Regions from separate parts of the Rhizobium sp. UGM030330-04 genome, predicted to be linked through region 1. Evidence: riboswitches for the same ligand, from Rfam matches in the RefSeq annotation. Region 1 holds a riboswitch; each other region holds the start of a gene.
The links. A riboswitch is a leader RNA that binds a small molecule or an ion and turns the genes downstream of it on or off. The one in region 1 is predicted to bind cobalamin.

Region 1 (5,925 bases):
GAAGGACAGCCGCGAACTCGGCAAGGAAGCAGCCGGCATCGCGCTGGAACTGGCCGGCGGCAAGAAGATGACGGAAATCAAGGGCGTGACTACCTTTGATGGCGGTCCGAAGAAAGTGGCGATGCAATCGGTCTTCCTCAAGCCGATCGCCATCACCAGGGACAATCTGAACGTCGTCATCGACGCCGGCTGGATCAAGAAGGAAACGGCCTGCCAGGGTGTGAAGGCCGGAACCGTCAAAGCCTGCGATTGATCGAATAGGCCGCGGTTCGGGCGCTGCGCCATGGTTCATGGCGCGGCGCCTTTTAGAGCATTTCCAGGAAAAGTAGGCCCCGGTTTTCCGTCCGGAAATGTGCCAGAACAAAGCGTTGGAGCGTTTTCGCGATTCAGGGAAAAGCGAAAGCGCTCCAAGATGTGAGGAGCACCGGCAGTACATGGCCGATATGACCCAATCCAATTCCACAGCGTCGCAAAAGACGGAAAAGACAGGCTCGATAACGCGCTTCATCAGCGCAACCGAGCTGGATACCAGACTGCTCGGCATGGTCGGCGCGCTTCTTCTGATCTGGATCGGATTTCATATCCTGTCCGGCGGCCTGTTCCTGACGCCGCGAAACCTCTGGAACCTCTCGGTGCAGACCGCCTCCGTCGCTGTCATGGCAACCGGCATGGTGCTTGTTATCGTTACCCGCAATATCGATCTGTCGGTTGGGTCGATCCTCGGTTTTTCCGGCATGATCATGGGTGTCATGCAGGCGGAAATCCTGCCGCAGATACTCGGTTTCGAACATTGGGCCACATGGATCGTCACGCTTCTCACCGGCATTCTCGTTGGCGGCGCGATCGGCATGTTGCAGGGCTCCATCGTCGCCTTCCTCAACGTGCCGTCCTTCATCGTCACGCTTGGTGGCCTGCTGGTCTGGCGCGGCGGCACGTGGTTCATCACCAGCGGCCGCACCGTGGCGCCGATGGATTCCACCTTCCGCCTGATGGGCGGCGGCACCAGCGGTTCGATCGGTGCGACATGGAGCTGGATCGCGGCCGTCGTCGCCTGCATCGCCATTGTGGCGGCCATCCTCAATTCCCGCCACCAGCGCCGCCGCTTCGGCTTTCCATTGCGGCCCGTCTGGGCGGAATATTTTCTGGTGGCGCTCGGCTGCCTCGTCGTCATCGGCTTCGTAACCGTGGTCAACAGCTACCCATGGCCGGTCAACATCGCCCGCAACTATGCCGATGCCAATGGTATCGCCTGGCCTGAAGGCGGTCTGTTCATTTCGCACGGCATCGCCATTCCGGTGCTGATGGCGCTTGCCGTCGGTGCGGTCATGACCTTTATCGCCACACGGCTGCGTTTCGGGCGTTATGTCTTCGCCATCGGCGGCAATCCGGAAGCAGCCGAACTCGCCGGCATCAAGACCCGCTGGGTGACGGTAAAGATCTTCACGCTGATGGGCGTTCTGTGCGCCATCGCCGCAGCCATCTCCACCGCCCGCCTCAACGCGGCCACCAATGCCCAGGGCGAACTGGACGAGCTTTATACCATCGCGGCGGCCGTCATCGGCGGCACCTCGCTTGCCGGCGGTGTCGGCACCATAGCGGGCGCGATGCTCGGCGCGCTCGTCATGCAATCGCTGCAATCCGGCATGGTGCTGGTGGGCATCGATACGCCCTTCCAGCGCATCGTCGTCGGTGTGGTCCTGGTCGTCGCCGTCTGGCTCGACACCATCTACCGCGCCCGCGCCAAGTAAGAACCGAGGAGAACTCCTATGACCGACCAAGTCACGCCCCTCGTGGAAATGCGCAATATTTCCATTTCCTTCGGCGGCATCCATGCGGTGGAAAACGCCTCTGTCGATCTTTTCCCCGGTGAGGTGGTCGCCCTTCTCGGCCACAACGGCGCGGGTAAATCGACCCTTATCAAGATTCTTTCCGGCGCTTACCGGCGCGATGGCGGCGATATCCTCATCAATGGCGAGGATGCCGATATCCGCAATCCCCGCGACGCCAAGAAATACGGTATCGAGACCATCTACCAGACGCTTGCCGTGGCCGATAATGTCGATGCGGCCGCCAATCTTTATCTCGGCCGCGAGCTGAAGACGAAATGGGGCACGCTTGACGATGTCGCCATGGAGGCTTCCGCCCGCGAGGTGATGGGGCGTCTCAACCCGAATTTCCGGCGGTTCAAGGAACCGGTGAAGGCACTGTCCGGCGGCCAGCGGCAATCCGTCGCCATTGCCCGCGCCATTCTGTTCGATGCCCGCATCCTCATCATGGACGAGCCGACCGCCGCACTCGGGCCGCAGGAAACGGCGCAGGTGGGCGATCTGGTCAAGGAGCTGAAGCGGCAGGGCATCGGCATCTTCCTCATCAGCCACGATATTCACGACGTTTTCGATCTGGCCGACAGGGTCTTCGTGATGAAGAACGGCAAGGTGGTGGGCCATGCCCGCACGCAGGATGTCACCAAGGACGAGGTGCTTGGCATGATCATTCTGGGCAAGGTGCCGGCGGGTGCTGTGCCAGGCCCCGGTGCGGTCGTATCCTGAATTCAGAGAAATAAAGATATAAAGATTTCTTTATGTCTATTGACATTGTGGCGCCCGTGGTGAGAAATGCGGGTGTCATGGTTCTCCGGGCTTGTTTGTTCGATCCCGGAGCTAAGAGGGAATACGGTGCGCCGACGATCGGCAAGACCGGAGCTGCCCCCGCAACTGTAAGCGGCGAGCCTTTGTCCAACATGTCACTGGGATAAACCCCGGGAAGACGGGCAAAGGCGACGACCCGTAAGCCAGGAGACCTGCCAGGACAAAATAACGTCCACGGGCGGGGTGTCCCGGTGGTTGCTGCAATGGTCCGGCACAGGCCGGGCCTGCACGCGTCCGCTTTACCCATGCCCCCACAACCAAATGGGGTATGACAATGCCAGACAAGACCATTCCAGTCGCATCGCTCGGTTTTCCGAGGATCGGACGCCATCGCGAACTGAAGTTCGCGCTTGAAGGCTTCTGGTCCGGCAAGATTTCCGAGACGGAACTGCTCGAAACCGCTGCCCGGCTGCGCGCCGAAAACTGGGCGCTTCAGCAGCAAAAGGGGATTACCCATATCCCCTCCAATGATTTCTCCCTCTACGACCATGTTCTTGATACGGCCGTGATGGTGGGTGCCATTCCCTCGGTTTACGAATGGACGGGTGGAGATGTCTCCCTGTCGACCTATTTCGCCATGGCGCGCGGCAGCCAGAGCGAGGCCCATGCGGATTGCGGCCATGCTCACGGGCAAAATACCCGTCACGGTCGGGGCGTTCCGGCGCTGGAAATGACCAAGTGGTTCGATACGAATTATCATTACATGGTGCCGGAGGTTTCCGGGGATCAGCATTTCGTGCTCACCTCGCAAAAGCCCGTCGAGCATTTCCTTGAGGCGAAGGCGCTTGGTATTCACACTCGTCCCGTTATCCTCGGACCGGTCACCTTCCTGAAGCTCGCCAAGGCGCGGGAGGCCGCGTTCAAGCCGCTCGATCTGCTGGCGAAGCTGCTGCCGGTTTATGCAGAATTGCTGCGCCGCCTGCAGGCCGCCGGTGCCGACTGGGTGCAGATTGACGAACCGGTTGCGGTGCTGGATCTTTCCGAAGGTGAGCGCCATGCGCTTGCCGTCGCCTATCAGGCCCTGTCGAAAGCCGCGCCGGACCTGAAAATCCTGCTCGCCACCTATTTCGGTGGGCTCGAGGACAATCTCGAAGCTGTCACGGTGCTGCCGGTTGCGGGCCTTCATGTGGATCTGGTGCGAGCACCCGGCGCATTCGAGGCGGTGTTGAAGGCGTTGCCCGCCGGCCGGGTCCTCTCCCTCGGCGTTATTGATGGTCGCAACATCTGGCGTGCCGATCTTGCCGCAATCGTCACGCGGCTGGAGGTGGCCATTGCCGCGCGGGGTCTGGAAGCGTTTCAAATCGCGCCTTCCTGCTCGCTGCTGCATGTTCCGGTCGATCTCGAACTGGAAACCGGCCTCGACGCCGATCTGAAAAGCTGGCTTTCCTTCGCCACCCAGAAGCTCGATGAGCTTGCCACACTTGGCAAGGCTCTAGGTGAGGGCAAGGCCACTGTTGCGGCGGAACTGGAGGCTGCCTCGAAAGCGGTTGCCGCACGCGCATCCTCACCAAAGGTGACGGATGCCACCGTGCAAAAGCGTATCGCAACGATTGGCGAGGCCGACAGGAAACGGGTGAGCCCATTTGCCGAGCGCCAGAAGGTGCAGTCACAGGCCATTGCGCTGCCGCTTTTCCCGACGACGACCATCGGTTCCTTCCCGCAGACGCCAGAGGTGCGCAAGGCCCGCTCCGCACATTCGAAGGGGGCGCTGACCGATGCGCAATACGAAGGTTTCCTGCAGAAGGAAACCGAAGCGACCATTCGCTGGCAGGAGGAAATCGGCCTTGATGTTCTCGTCCACGGTGAGTTTGAACGCAACGACATGGTGCAATATTTCGGTGAACAGCTTTCCGGCTTCGCCTTCACCCGGCATGCATGGGTGCAGAGTTACGGCTCGCGTTACGTCCGCCCGCCGATCATCTTTGGTGATGTGGCGCGGCCGAAACCCATGACGGTTCGCTGGTGGGAATATTCGCAGTCACTCACTGATAAGCCCGTCAAGGGCATGTTGACCGGCCCGGTGACGATCCTCAACTGGTCGTTCGTCCGCGATGATATCGCAAGAAGCCTGACGTGCCGCCAGATCGCGCTCGCCATTCGCGATGAGGTCAATGATCTCGAGGCTGCCGGTGCGCAGATGATCCAGATCGACGAGGCAGCTCTTCGTGAAGGTTTACCGCTGCGCCACCGGGACTGGCAGGATTATCTTGGCTGGGCCGTGGAGTGCTTCCGCATTTGCTCGAGCGGCGTGGACGACCGGACGCAGGTGCACACCCATATGTGCTATTCCGAATTCAACCAGATCATCGACGCGATCGCGGCGATGGACGCCGACGTGATCTCCATCGAGACGTCACGCTCGAAGATGGAACTGCTGGATGCCTTCCGGACCTACAAATATCCGAACCAGATCGGCCCCGGCGTTTACGACATCCATTCGCCACGCGTGCCGGCCGTGGGCGAGATGGTCGATCTTCTGGTGCTGGCGCGGCAACGGCTTGACGACCGGCAACTCTGGATCAATCCCGATTGCGGCCTGAAAACCCGTAAATGGGAGGAGGTCAGGCCGGCGCTCGTCAACATGGTTGCGGCCGCCGTGGAACTTCGGCGAACGGTATCCTGATAATGGACGAGGCCCGGCGAAAGACCGGGCCTCGATCATCATTTGCGATGAAATCCCTTGGGAGGGGCTATGCGAATATCCGCAGACGCAGGATGCGCCGATTAACCTTGGATGGCCCCGGCTGGAGGACCGTGCGGGTACACCCTGTCTCGCGCATCGATGCGGCTGTGGACATGAAATTGCTCAATGCAGATCGGCCTGGGCGAAAGCACCGGCATTCAACTCTACGGCTGCGGGCGGCAGGCCGTGCTGATTGATATCCTGGGCCAGCGACAACAGCGCCATTTCCAGGAAATAGGTCGACATGCCCAGTTCCATGGATTTCGAGCGCTGGCAAAGATAGGAAACCATCCTTCCAAGCGCCAGAATCTCGTCTGCATTGTCCTGTTCAAGTATTACTGTGGTAGACGCCACCATGCTTCCCTCTCGACAATCGACAGTATGAAAACGCGCTGATGCCGCGTTATTCATTTTCGACCATATCGAGCGTCACGCGAGCGTCACACCTGCGTTACTCGTCGTTTTTCTTTTCCGGCGCGGATGTGTTTTCCGCCGTTTCGGTTGCGGCGAGCGACGTCACGAGGGCGACGATGCTGCGGCGAACGCTTGCGCTCTTGATTCGCGAAAAGGCCTGATTGAGCGAAAATCCTTCAT
Region 2 (5,925 bases), on a different contig from region 1:
GGTCATCCCCGCCAATATCATTTCCAAGGCGCCATCGGCCGAATTGCGACCCAACCAGACCGACCAGGATTCGCTGCCGCCTTATCCGGTGCTGGACGATATTCTGGAATGCCTTGTCGAGAAGGAAATGTCGGTCGAGGAAATTCTGGCGCGAGGCCATGATGTGGCAACCGTGCACCGGGTGGAGCATCTGCTCTATCTCGCCGAATACAAGCGCCGGCAATCGGCTCCGGGTGTGAAGATCACCAAGAAGAACTTTGGGCGTGACCGGCGTTATCCGATCACCAACCGGTTCCGGGATCGGTGATTAAGGCGGTTTCCGGAAGGGGGCCTTTAACGCCGGTCCTGTGTCATCCAGAGTAATTGTCTGTAAGGCGGCGCGGCAAGTTTCTTCTCCCCGCTGGGGAGAAGGTGGCCCGAAGGGTCGGATGAGGGGGCAACGTTGCCGTACCTCACGATCCTTGCCCCCTCATCCCGCTGCCGCGACCTTCTCCCCATCGGGGAGAAGAAACAAGCGGCATGCGCTCGGTCCACGATGGGGGTTCATGAATGGCGCAGAGAAAACCCCGCGCCACTCTTCACTCACCTCAAATAACCTGCCCCACATCGATGCGGTTGCCGTCAGGATCTTCAAACACGAAGGCCCTGAGGCCATAATCCTTGTCCTGCAGGGCCTTGATGATGCGCAGCCCATGGCTTTTGCAAATCTCATGCAGCGTATCGACATCGCTGACCAGCATATGCGCCACGTTGAAGGGCGCTGCCTTGTGGGTGGGCTGCAATGTCAGGTGCAATTCGGCATTGCCCTGTTTGAGGATCATGAAGCCGACGGGGTTGCCGTTTTCGAAGGTTTTTGTGAAGCCCAGCACACCGACATAAAAGTCATGGGCCTTTTCGATATTCTTGACAGGAAGCATTGCGGCGATCCGCCCGAAGCGGATGCCGTGATCGGCGATGGTATTCATCGCGGAACCTCGGATCTGGGAGAAACGGGAAGGGTTACGGGCGGTGCCGGAACGCTGGCGTTTTTTCCGATTTGAATTTGCAGGACGGTGCCTGCGGCCATAGGATCATAATCACCATGGCGGCGAAAGCAAACGGAATGTCTGCGTCTGCCAAGGGTTCGTCCAGACTATCGACAGCCCCGGGAGGCAGCATGCGCAGTTCCATCGAAATCTTCAACATCCGCACCCGGCAGATGCGGGTGGTGTGGCAGACGCCGGAGCTGTTCGAAGCGCCGAACTGGTCGCCGGATGGCAAATATCTGCTGTTGAACAGCGAGGGGTTGCTCTATCGCCTGTCTCCATCCGGTGATGCTTCACCGGAGAAGGTCGATACCGGTTTTGCGACGCAATGCAACAACGACCACGGCATTTCGCCTGATGGTTCGCTTTATGCCATTTCCGACAAGGTGGAATTCGGCAAGAGCGCCATTTATCTTCTGCCATCGGCGGGCGGTGCGCCAAGGCTGATGACGAAAAACCTTCCTTCCTACTGGCATGGCTGGGCGCCGAACGGCAAGAGTTTCGCCTATTGCGGCATTCGCGATCAGGTCTTCGACATCTATTCCATGGATATCGACAGCGGTATCGAGACGCGCCTGACCCATGGCGAGGGCCGCAACGACGGGCCGGATTATTCGCCCGATGGTGCGTGGGTCTATTTCAATTCCAGCCGCACCGGACTGATGCAGATCTGGCGGGTGCGGGTGGATGGCTCCGCTGTGGAGCGCATTACCGACAGTTCCTATGGTGACTGGTTTCCGCACCCGTCTCCCAAAGGTGACAAGGTGGTGTTCGTCTCCTATGACGGCGACGTTTTCGACCATCCGCGTGATCTCGATGTGCGCGTGCGGCTGATGGATATGGATGGCGGTAATGTCGAAACGCTGTTTGCGCTTTTCGGCGGCCAGGGCACGATGAACTCGCCCAACTGGTCGCCGGACGGTGATGAGTTCGCTTATGTGCGTTATTTCCCAGTGGGGTAATGTGATTGCGGTTTCGTCAAGGTCACATTGCCGCACCGCCTTAGCGATACTTGCATTCGCAAGTCTTCTTGATCATAAGTTTCCTCGTCAGGTGCCCGCCCTTGTGGCGGGAGAATCGGGAATCCGGTGAAAGACCGGAACGTGCCCAGCGCTGTGAGGCGGATGCTCTTTTCACAAGCCACTGAAGTCATTCGGGAAGGCGAAGAGGGCGGATGAAGCCGAGTCAGAAGACCGGCCTGACAGGATAGACCGAACCGCGCGGACGGCGGCAGGTTGCTGAAGAGGCGCGTCGTGCATGCGAAAACCGGCATGGTTTCGGCATCCGCGCGCCCGCATTGTTGGGGTTAAACGATGCCGACCGACCCGTCCGCTGGTAATCCATTGCAAGCCAGCCCATTCGATCATGCGCTTTCGCCCGCCCAGCCGTTCTCCGGTGCGGAGCGGGAGGCGATCTACCGCGCCATCGAGACACGCCGCGATGTGCGCGACCAGTTCCTGCCTGATCCGCTGCCGGATGAGCTTGTCGAGCGTCTCCTGAAGGCGGCGCATTCGGCTCCCTCTGTCGGTTTCATGCAGCCGTGGAATTTCACGCTCGTCACCGATGGCGCCGTGCGCCAGGCCGCCTTTGTGGCCTTCAGCCGGGCCAATGAGGAGGCGGCGGCGATGTTTGCGGGCGAGCGGCAGGCGCTTTATCGCAGTCTCAAGCTCGAAGGCATCCGCAAGGCGCCGCTCAGCATCTGCGTCACCTGCGATCCCACACGCGGCGGTAAAGTGGTGCTGGGGCGCACCCACAATCCGCGCACGGATGTCTATTCCACCGTCTGCGCCATCCAGAACCTCTGGCTCGCCGCCCGCGCCGAAGGCGTCGGCGTCGGCTGGGTCAGTATTTTCCACGACAGCGATATTCGCGCCATTCTCGATATTCCCGAGCATATCGAAATTGTCGCCTGGCTGTGCCTTGGCCGGGTCAACGAACTTTATACCGAACCGGAACTGGCGGTGAAGGGCTGGCGCCAGCGTGTGCCGCTGGAGGAACTGGTGTTTCGCAACCGCTGGGGTGGGCGGTAAGAAATGTGATGCGCATAGCGTCGCCTCTCGTTTCACAACGCACGTTTGGGCATGATGGCGGAGGAGAGGAAACGCTGCTTTTTGACGCAGCAGCGGCCGCGCGTTTCTTCTCCCCGGCCGGGGAGAAGGTGGCCCGAAGGGTCGGATGAGGGGGCTAGCTCTCGGTATATCTCTACCCTCGCTCCCTCATTCCGCTGCAGCGGACTTCTCCCCCTCGGGGAGAAGAAACAAGGGGTGGGCGCTCGCCCCGTTGCGCGGGCGGAAGAGATTTCACTGCTGTGGCTGAATGCCTTTCAGAGCCGGGTTCTTCAGGTCGATCCGGCCCGTCTGGTCAGGCAGGAATTTCGGGCCGATGACGCGCACCCTGGTGTCGTTCGGATCATAGTCGCGTTCAGGAACGGGTTGCTCCGGCGGCTTTGCGGCCTGCTGTTCAGCGGGTTTCCGGGGCTTGTCACCTTGCGGTGATGGAATTCTGGTGATGCCGGAATAGGGCTTTTCGGATTCCGGCCGGGCGGCCTCTTCCTGCTTCTGCATGTCCTCGTGATAGGCGGCCATATTGCAGGCGCAGCCCGGCGCCTTTGCCGAGGCGTTCCTGTAGGCAAAGGCGGTTGGCAGGTCCTTGTAGGGTTTGCCGGTTTCGGCGGAGACCATGTCGGCGGTTTCCTGATCCGTCATGGAGTGAAAATAAAGCTCGGTCTGTGTGCCCGGGCACATTTTCTGGCACTGCTCCGCCTGGGCGCGGAAATCGAGCGGCGAAGCGTTGGAGGCGATCGGGAAAAACGAGCCGTCGCAGGTGCGCACGCAGAGTGTGCGAAGCCCGCCCTCGGCGGCGGCGTTGGGGTAGGGCGATAGCCCCGCCTGTCCCGGCTCACCACCGTTCTGCCGGAAGGCATCGGGATAACGCGTCACATCGGGCGCAGGCGACACTTGCGGGTTGATATCCTCTGCGGGGCTGCAGCCATTGGCATCGAGGGCCGCGAGAATGCGCTGGCGCCTGATGTCGCCGTCGTCACTGCGCGCGGCCGCCATGGCATCGTCGCGGTCGCGGATGATGGCGTCGCGTTCGGCTTCGGCATCCGCCAGCGCATCGCCGATCTCGGTGCAGAGGCCGGCATTGGGGTTGCCGTAGACAACGACGCTGCCGGATGAGCAGCCATAGCCGCGCAGGTCGTTCCTGATCTTGCGGATGACGATGTTCTGGCGGGCGAGCGCATTGGCGTAACGCCGAACCTCGGCCGTATTGCCGATGACACGTGGCGGTTCGCGCAATTGCGCATAAAGCGTATCGCAGACCTGATCCGCGAAAGCGGCGGCCGGGGCGAGGAAAACAAGGGGAAGCAGGAGGCCGATGATGCGGCTGCGCCGGGTCAATTGTGCGATCCGTTCGATGTCCCCGGCCGGTGGCAGGGGTGTTATACTTCACGAAATCCGTATTTCAGGAAGATAACATAAGCTGTTGCCGCAAGGCGGCAACAGCCTGTTCAAAATTGCGTTAATGCGGCCTCTATCACACCGAAGGATGCGAGGCCTGCACTACGGCAAACGCTGCCATGTTGACGACGCCGCGCGAGGTGACGCTGGGCGACAGGATGTGGGCGGGCAGGGCCGTGCCGAGCAGGATTGGGCCGACATGCAGGCCCTCCGTCAGCGTGCGGGTGACGCCGAGCGTGATGTTGGCGGCATCGAGGTTCGGGAAGACCAGCAGGTTCGCCTCGCCGGTCAGCACGCTGTTGGGCATGGCGCGCTTGCGCAGCGCTTCGGACAGTGCGGAGCCGCCCTGCATTTCGCCGTCCACTTCCAGTTCCGGTGCGGCTTCCTGCACGATCTTCAGGGCGCGGCGCATCTTGCGGGCGCTTTCGGAATCGCGCGAGCCGAAATTGGAGTGGCTGGCGAGCGCGATCTTCGGCGTGATGCCGAAGCGGCGGATTTCCTTGGCCGCGAGAATGGCCATTTCCGCCACTTCCTCGGAGGTCGGGTCATAGTTCACGAAAGTATCGGTGAGGAACAGCGCACCCTGCTGGGTGATGAGCAGGCTGAGGCCGGCGAAGGAGCGCACGCCTGCCTGCTTGCCGATGATCTGGTTCACGTCGCGCAGGTGGCGGTCGTAACGGCCTTCGAGACCGCAGATCAGCGCATCCGCTTCGCCGCGCTTCACCGACAGCGCGCCGATGACGGTCGTGTTGGTGCGCACGATGGTGCGTGCTGCTTCCGGGTTGATGCCGACGCGGCCGACAAGGGCGAAATAGTCATCAACGTAATCACGGTAGCGCGGATCGTCTTCCGGGTTGACCACGGCGAAATCCGTATGCGGACGGATGCGCAGGCCGAAGCGCTTCAGGCGCGTTTCGATGATCTGCGGGCGGCCGATGAGGATCGGGATGCCGGTGCCTTCTTCCAGGAGCACCTGGGCGGCGCGCAGCACGCGTTCGTCTTCGCCTTCGGCAAAGATGATGCGCTTCTTTTCGGCGGCTTTTGCGGCATTGAAGACCGGCTTCATGATGAAGCCGGAGCGCCAGACGAAACGGTTCAGCTGGTCGAGATAGGCTTCGAAATCGGTGATCGGCCGGGCGGCGACGCCGCTTGCGGCGGCAGCGCGGGCAACGGCGGGCGCGATACGCAGGATAAGGCGCGGATCGAAGGGCGAGGGGATGAGGTAGTTCGGGCCGAAGACCGGGGTTTCGCCGCTATAGGCTTTTGCCGCGACTTCGGAGACTTCCTCGCGCGCCAACTCGGCGATGGCCTGCACGGCGGCCATCTTCATTTCCTCGTTGATCGTCGTCGCGCCGCAATCCAGCGCGCCGCGGAAGATATAGGGGAAGCAGAGCACATTGTTGACCTGGTTCGGGAAATCCGAACGGCCGGTGCAGATC
Region 3 (5,925 bases), on a different contig from region 1:
ATCTGCGCCCGGTTGATATCGCGCGTCGTGGCGGTATCGCGGAAGAACAGCGTCAGCGACAGGCCCTGATCGACATGCTGGGTGGCCGCAGCATAGGTATCGATGATCTTTTCAGGGCCGATTTCATAGGCATCCTGGTAATATTCGAGATTGTCGTTCGAGAGATAAGAAGCCGGGTAATAAACTCGGCCGATCTTGCCCTCTTTGCGGATTTCGATCTTCGAGACGATCGGATGAATGGAAGAGGTGGAGTGGTTGATATAGGAGATCGAGCCGGTGGGTGGCACGGCCTGAAGGTTCTGGTTATAGAGGCCGGACGCCATGACCTCCTGCTTCAAGGCCTTCCAGTCTTCCTGCGTCGGAATGGCAATGCCGGCCTTTTCGAACAGCACCCTCACCTTCTCGGTCTCCGGCAGCCATTCCCGGTCGGTATATTTGTCGAAATATTCGCCGGAAGCATATTTGGAATTTTCAAAGCCCTTGAAGCTCTGACCTCTTTCCACCGCCAGCCGGTTGCTCGCACGGATGGCGTGATAGGTCACCGTGTAGAAATAGATATTGGTGAAATCGATGCCCTCTTCGGAGCCATAGAAAATGCGTTCGCGCGCCAGATAACCGTGCAGGTTCATCTGGCCAAGCCCGATGGCGTGGCTGGCGTCATTACCCTTTTCCACCGAGGGCACGGAGGAGATATGGCTCATATCCGACACCGCCGTCAGCGCCCGGATGGACGTTGCGATCGTCTTGCCGAAATCGGCGGAATCCATTGCGGCGGCAATATTGAGCGAACCGAGATTACACGAAATATCCTTGCCCATGTGGCTGTAGGAGAGATCGGCATTGAACTCGCTCGCCTCGCTGACCTGCAGGATTTCCGAGCAGAGATTGCTCATGCTGATACGGCCGGCGACCGGATTGGCGCGGTTCACCGTATCCTCGAACATGATGTAGGGGTAACCGCTCTCGAACTGGATTTCAGCGATGATCTGGAAGAATTCGCGCGCCTTGATCTTCTTCTTGCGGATGCGGCTGTCGGCGACCATCTCATGATATTTTTCGCTGACCGAAATCTCTGTCAACGGCACGCCATAAACCCGCTCCACATCATAAGGCGAGAACAGGTACATATCCTCGTTATTGCGGGCGAGTTCAAAGGTAATATCGGGGATCACAACACCGAGCGACAGGGTCTTGATACGGATTTTTTCATCCGCATTTTCGCGCTTCGTATCGAGGAAGCGCATGATATCCGGGTGATGGGCGTGCAGATAGACAGCACCCGCGCCCTGGCGTGCGCCAAGCTGGTTGGCGTAGGAAAAGCTGTCTTCCAGAAGCTTCATCACGGGGATGACGCCGGAAGACTGGTTTTCGATCTGTTTGATCGGCGCTCCGGCCTCGCGAATATTGGTCAAGGACAGCGCCACGCCGCCACCGCGCTTGGAAAGCTGCAGGGCGGAATTGATGGAGCGGCCGATGCTCTCCATATTGTCTTCCACGCGCAGCAGAAAACACGAGACCAGCTCACCGCGGCTCTTCTTGCCGGCGTTGAGAAAGGTCGGCGTTGCCGGCTGGAAGCGGCCGGAAATGATCTCGTCCATCAGATCACGGGCAAGCTGCTCGTCACCGCGCGCCAGAGCCAGCGCCACCATGCAGACGCGATCCTCATAACGCTCGAGATAACGTTTTCCGTCGAAGGTCTTCAGCGTGTAGGAGGTGTAATATTTGAACGCCCCGAGAAATGTCGGAAAGCGGAACTTCCGGGCATAGGCTTCGTCATAGAGATCGCGGACGAAATTGAAGGAATACTGATCCAGAACCTCCTGCTCGTAATATCCTTCCGTCACCAGATAATCGAGCTTTTCCCTGAGGTTATGGAAAAACACCGTGTTCTGGTTGACGTGCTGGAGGAAATATTGCCGGGCGGCAAGGCGATCCTTGTCGAGCTGGATCTTTCCGTTCTCGTCATAAAGGTTCAGCATCGCGTTCAGCGCGTGGTAGTCCAGCCCCGTATCAACAGGTTTCTGGCTTGCGGCTACCGGCTGTTTGGCGTCCTTGCGCAGCGCGCCTGAGGTCAGCGTGTCCAAAATCGTTCCAATCCATGTTTGACGTTGACGACATCTTCCTCCGTGCCGAGAAGCTCGAAGCGATAGAGAAACGGCACCGCGCATTTACGCGAGACGATGTCTCCGGCGGATGCGAAAGCTGCGCCAAAATTCGTGTTTCCAGCCGCGATGACGCCGCGAATGAGATTTCGGTTGGAGGGCTCGTTCAAAAACCGGATGACCGGCTTGGGCACGGCCCCTTTCGGGCCGCCGCCCCCATAGGTGGGGGTGACGAGCACATAGGGCTCCGATACATGGGGCACATCTTCTTCAGCGCCGAGCGGCAGGCGAAACAATCGCCGCCCCAGTTTCAGAAGAAAGCGATGGGTGTTTTCAGAGCGGCTGGAATAATAGACGATCAGCCCCATCACACCGACGCCTCAGCTGATCGAGCCGATCATATCAGGCCGGAAACCCGCCCAATGCCGTTCGCCGGCGACAACGACGGGAACCTGCATGTAACCGAGACCCCGCACATGATCGAGCGCATCCGCATCTTCGGAAATATCGACGATCTCATAAGGGACGCCGATGCGGTCGAGCGCGCGATAGGTGGCGGTGCATTGGACGCAGGCAGGCTTGCTGTAAACGGTGACGGTCATAATTTCCTCTCTCGAAGCCGGTTTCGGACACGGCTCAACATTGCCGATTGCAATCGCAATCGGGTGGCGGTGGATCTGTCATTCAGGTGAGGCGCGCGGCCCAGGCAACTCCTCGCATTTCGGGATGGAACCGGCGCCGGTTTCCCTGAAAATGCTGCAAGTCGCAGAAAATCACTCTCTACGCCGACGAGCGCAGCAACTTAAAGAAATGCACTGGCATGACTTCACCCCGAAGCTTGTTCTGGAGGGGGCAGAAAAGGGAGAACGCAAATCATTTGCGTCATACACCTTCCTCCGGACACCCCGCCCGTGGACGTTTGCGCTCAAGGCAGGTCTCCTGACTTGCGGGTCACAACATCTATTCCGGCCTTCCCGGAGCTTTTAGCCCCAGTGACCCAAATCGGAACGATGCTCACCGCTTACAGTTGCGGGGGCAGTTTCGGCCTTGCTCCGCCACGATGGCGTTGCGCACCGAATTCCCGTCTTAGCTTCCAATCCTTGCGAATCGGAAGAACCTCGAACACCACATATAGTATATGAGGAAATTTTCGCGTCAACGAATAGACACACAAAAGCCCCACCCTGTGGATCAAAAAGATTCAACACATGGTCAATAAAGGCTTAACGGCAAATGCGCCTTGCCGCTCAGTGACGGGAAAGCGTTAACCTATTCCCAGATATCGATGCGAATATCGGCAGAACGGGCGTTCTCGATCACCCTTTTTCCGTTGGGAAGATCGTTTTCAAAAAGTTTGGCATGGATCGCATCCGCATCGAGACCATAGCCCTGCCATCTGTTGCGCAGCCTCTCCTCAAGCACGGCGACGGATGGCCCAACGAAAATGGTAAGGTCGAAGCTCTCGGAAAGTGCCGTCCACGGCGCCTCGTTCAGCAGCAGATAATTGCCTTCAGCAAGGATAAAGCGTGTTTCCGGCGCAATCGCCCGGGCAGACGCTATGGCGATCTCGCGGGAACGGTCGAAAACCGGGACAAGCACTTCCTGCCCGCCCTTGCGGACGGCAGAGACGATATCGAGGAAGCCACGCACATCGAACGTTTCGGGCGCGCCCTTGCGCGGCAGCAGCCCGCGCTCTTCAAGGATGCCATTGTCCATATGGAAGCCATCCATGGGCAGCACGGCGGCGGTTTCGCCCCGCGCCAGCAAAGCACCATAAAGCGCGTCCGCCAGCGTGGATTTGCCGGCCCCAGGGGGACCGGCAATGGCAATGATAAAACGAGATTTGCCCTCTGCCCGCCGAAGAACGTCTTCGGCGATCGTCTCAAGCTTCAGCGTCATGCGGCAAGCGTTTCCTTCGGCGCTTCCTTGGCGCCGGTCATGAAGGCGACGGCGTCGGACATGGAGTAGTCCTTCGGATTGATGACGCACAGGCGCTTGCCGAGCCGATGGATATGGATGCGATCCGCGACCTCGAAGACATGCGGCATGTTATGCGAGATGAGAACGATCGGCAGGCCGCGGGAGCGCACATCCAGAATAAGCTCCAGAACACGGCGGCTTTCCTTGACGCCCAGCGCCGCCGTCGGCTCGTCGAGGATGACGACCTTGGAGCCGAAAGCCGCCGCGCGCGCCACGGCCACACCCTGACGCTGGCCGCCGGAGAGGGTTTCCACCGCCTGATTGATGTTCTGGATCGTCATTAGGCCGAGTTCCGACAGTTTTTCGCGGGCGAATTTTTCCATGGCCGGGCGATCCAGCGCCCGGAACAGGCTACCCTGAATGCCGGGTTTACGGATTTCCCGGCCGAGGAACATATTGTCGGCTATGGAAAGCGCCGGCGACAGCGCGAGGTTCTGATACACCGTCTCGATGCCCGCCTTGCGCGCCTCGATCGGCGAGCGGAACTGGACGGGCTGGCCTTCCAGCCTGATCTCTCCCTCATCGGGCGTCACCGCGCCGGAAATCGCCTTGATAAGCGAGGATTTGCCGGCGCCATTGTCGCCGATCACGGCCAGGATTTCACCCGGATAGAGATCGAAATCGGCATGGTCGAGGGCGGTCACGCGGCCATAACGTTTGACGAGATTGCGTGCTGTGAGAATGGGTTCTTTTGCCATCAGCCTGCTACCTTTCTGATCCACTGGTCGATTGCGACAGCCATGATGATAAGGACGCCGATCAACAGATAGGTCCATTGCGGGTCGGTTCCGATGAGCCTGAGGCCGAGCGAAAAGACACCGACGATCAGGGCGCCGAAGATCATGCCCATGATGGAGCCGCGCCCGCCGAACAGCGACAGGCCGCCAATAACCACCGCAGTGATGGATTCGATATTGGCAAATTGGCCGGCGGTCGGTGAAACCGAGCCGATGCGGCCGATGAGGGCCCAACCGGCAAAGGCGCAGATGAGACCGGACAGGGTGTAAACGGTCGTCAGCATGCGCTTGACGTTGACACCGGCAAGTTCGGCGGCATCCGGATCGTCACCGACAGCATAAAGATGGCGACCCCAGGCGGTGCGGTTCAGCACATACCAGAGCAGGGCGACGAGCAGGACCATGGCGATGACGCCATAGGTGAAGACCGCATTGCCGAAACGGATATTGGCGCCGAAGAATTGCAGGATCGGCGCCTGCTGGGCGATATCCTGGGCGCGGATCGTCTCATTCGCGGAATAAAGGAAGTTGGTCGCCAGCACGATCTGCCACATGCCGAGCGTGACGATGAAGGGCGGCAGGCGCATGCGCGAGACCAGTACGCCATTGATGAAACCGCAGAATGCGCCAACGGCGAGACCGCAGAGAATGGAAAGCTCCGCCGGCAAGCCATAGCGGAAGGTAAACTGCCCCATGACGACGGAAGACAGAACCATGATCGCGCCGACCGAAAGATCGATGCCCGCCGTCAGGATGACCAGCGACTGCGCTGCGCCAACGATGCCGACGATCGCGACCTGCTGCAGGATGAGGGTCAACGAGAAGGCCGAGAAGAACTTGCCGCCGAGGAGCAGGCCAAAAACAGTCAGCGACAGCACCAGAACGATAAGCGGCACAGCCGCCGGACTGGAATGGAGAAAATGCTGGAATTTTTCCAGCGCACTCTTGTCGTGCGTATCGAAAGCGGCAACCTGTGTCGAACTTCCTGAAAGCACCTTTTCAAATTCATTATGCGGCTGAGCCCGCACCGGCTGATCGCTCATGGATTTTCCTCCCGATCGCTCCATCGCATCTGCCCTCGAACCGGGCCTCTTTAAAAGGAGAAT

Region 2: another riboswitch for cobalamin. It lies ahead of bluB (5,6-dimethylbenzimidazole synthase); the one in region 1 lies ahead of metE (5-methyltetrahydropteroyltriglutamate--homocysteine S-methyltransferase).
Region 3: another riboswitch for cobalamin. It lies ahead of nrdH (glutaredoxin-like protein NrdH); the one in region 1 lies ahead of metE (5-methyltetrahydropteroyltriglutamate--homocysteine S-methyltransferase).

The regions. Positions count from the first base shown of each region.
Region 1 covers NZ_QKML01000006.1:61,626-67,550, forward strand. Annotated here, with positions in the region: gene xylF (D-xylose ABC transporter substrate-binding protein) at 1-253, shown strand, start outside; gene N434_RS10880 (sugar ABC transporter permease) at 444-1,748, shown strand; gene N434_RS10885 (ATP-binding cassette domain-containing protein) at 1,767-2,549, shown strand; cobalamin riboswitch at 2,611-2,822, shown strand; gene metE (5-methyltetrahydropteroyltriglutamate--homocysteine S-methyltransferase) at 2,923-5,271, shown strand; gene N434_RS10895 (hypothetical protein) at 5,455-5,688, opposite strand; gene N434_RS10900 (helix-turn-helix domain-containing protein) at 5,783-5,925, opposite strand, start outside.
Region 2 covers NZ_QKML01000004.1:282,633-288,557, forward strand. Annotated here, with positions in the region: gene N434_RS08430 (NAD+ synthase) at 1-307, shown strand, start outside; gene N434_RS08435 (glyoxalase superfamily protein) at 588-965, opposite strand; gene N434_RS08440 (TolB family protein) at 1,157-1,987, shown strand; cobalamin riboswitch at 2,060-2,241, shown strand; gene bluB (5,6-dimethylbenzimidazole synthase) at 2,339-3,055, shown strand; gene N434_RS08450 (DUF2865 domain-containing protein) at 3,326-4,426, opposite strand; gene N434_RS08455 (NADP-dependent malic enzyme) at 4,563-5,925, opposite strand, start outside.
Region 3 covers NZ_QKML01000001.1:580,969-586,893, forward strand. Annotated here, with positions in the region: gene nrdE (class 1b ribonucleoside-diphosphate reductase subunit alpha) at 1-2,084, opposite strand, end outside; gene nrdI (class Ib ribonucleoside-diphosphate reductase assembly flavoprotein NrdI) at 2,072-2,470, opposite strand; gene nrdH (glutaredoxin-like protein NrdH) at 2,483-2,704, opposite strand; cobalamin riboswitch at 3,015-3,238, opposite strand; gene N434_RS02920 (nucleoside triphosphate hydrolase) at 3,372-4,001, opposite strand; gene N434_RS02925 (ATP-binding cassette domain-containing protein) at 3,998-4,780, opposite strand; gene N434_RS02930 (ABC transporter permease) at 4,780-5,862, opposite strand.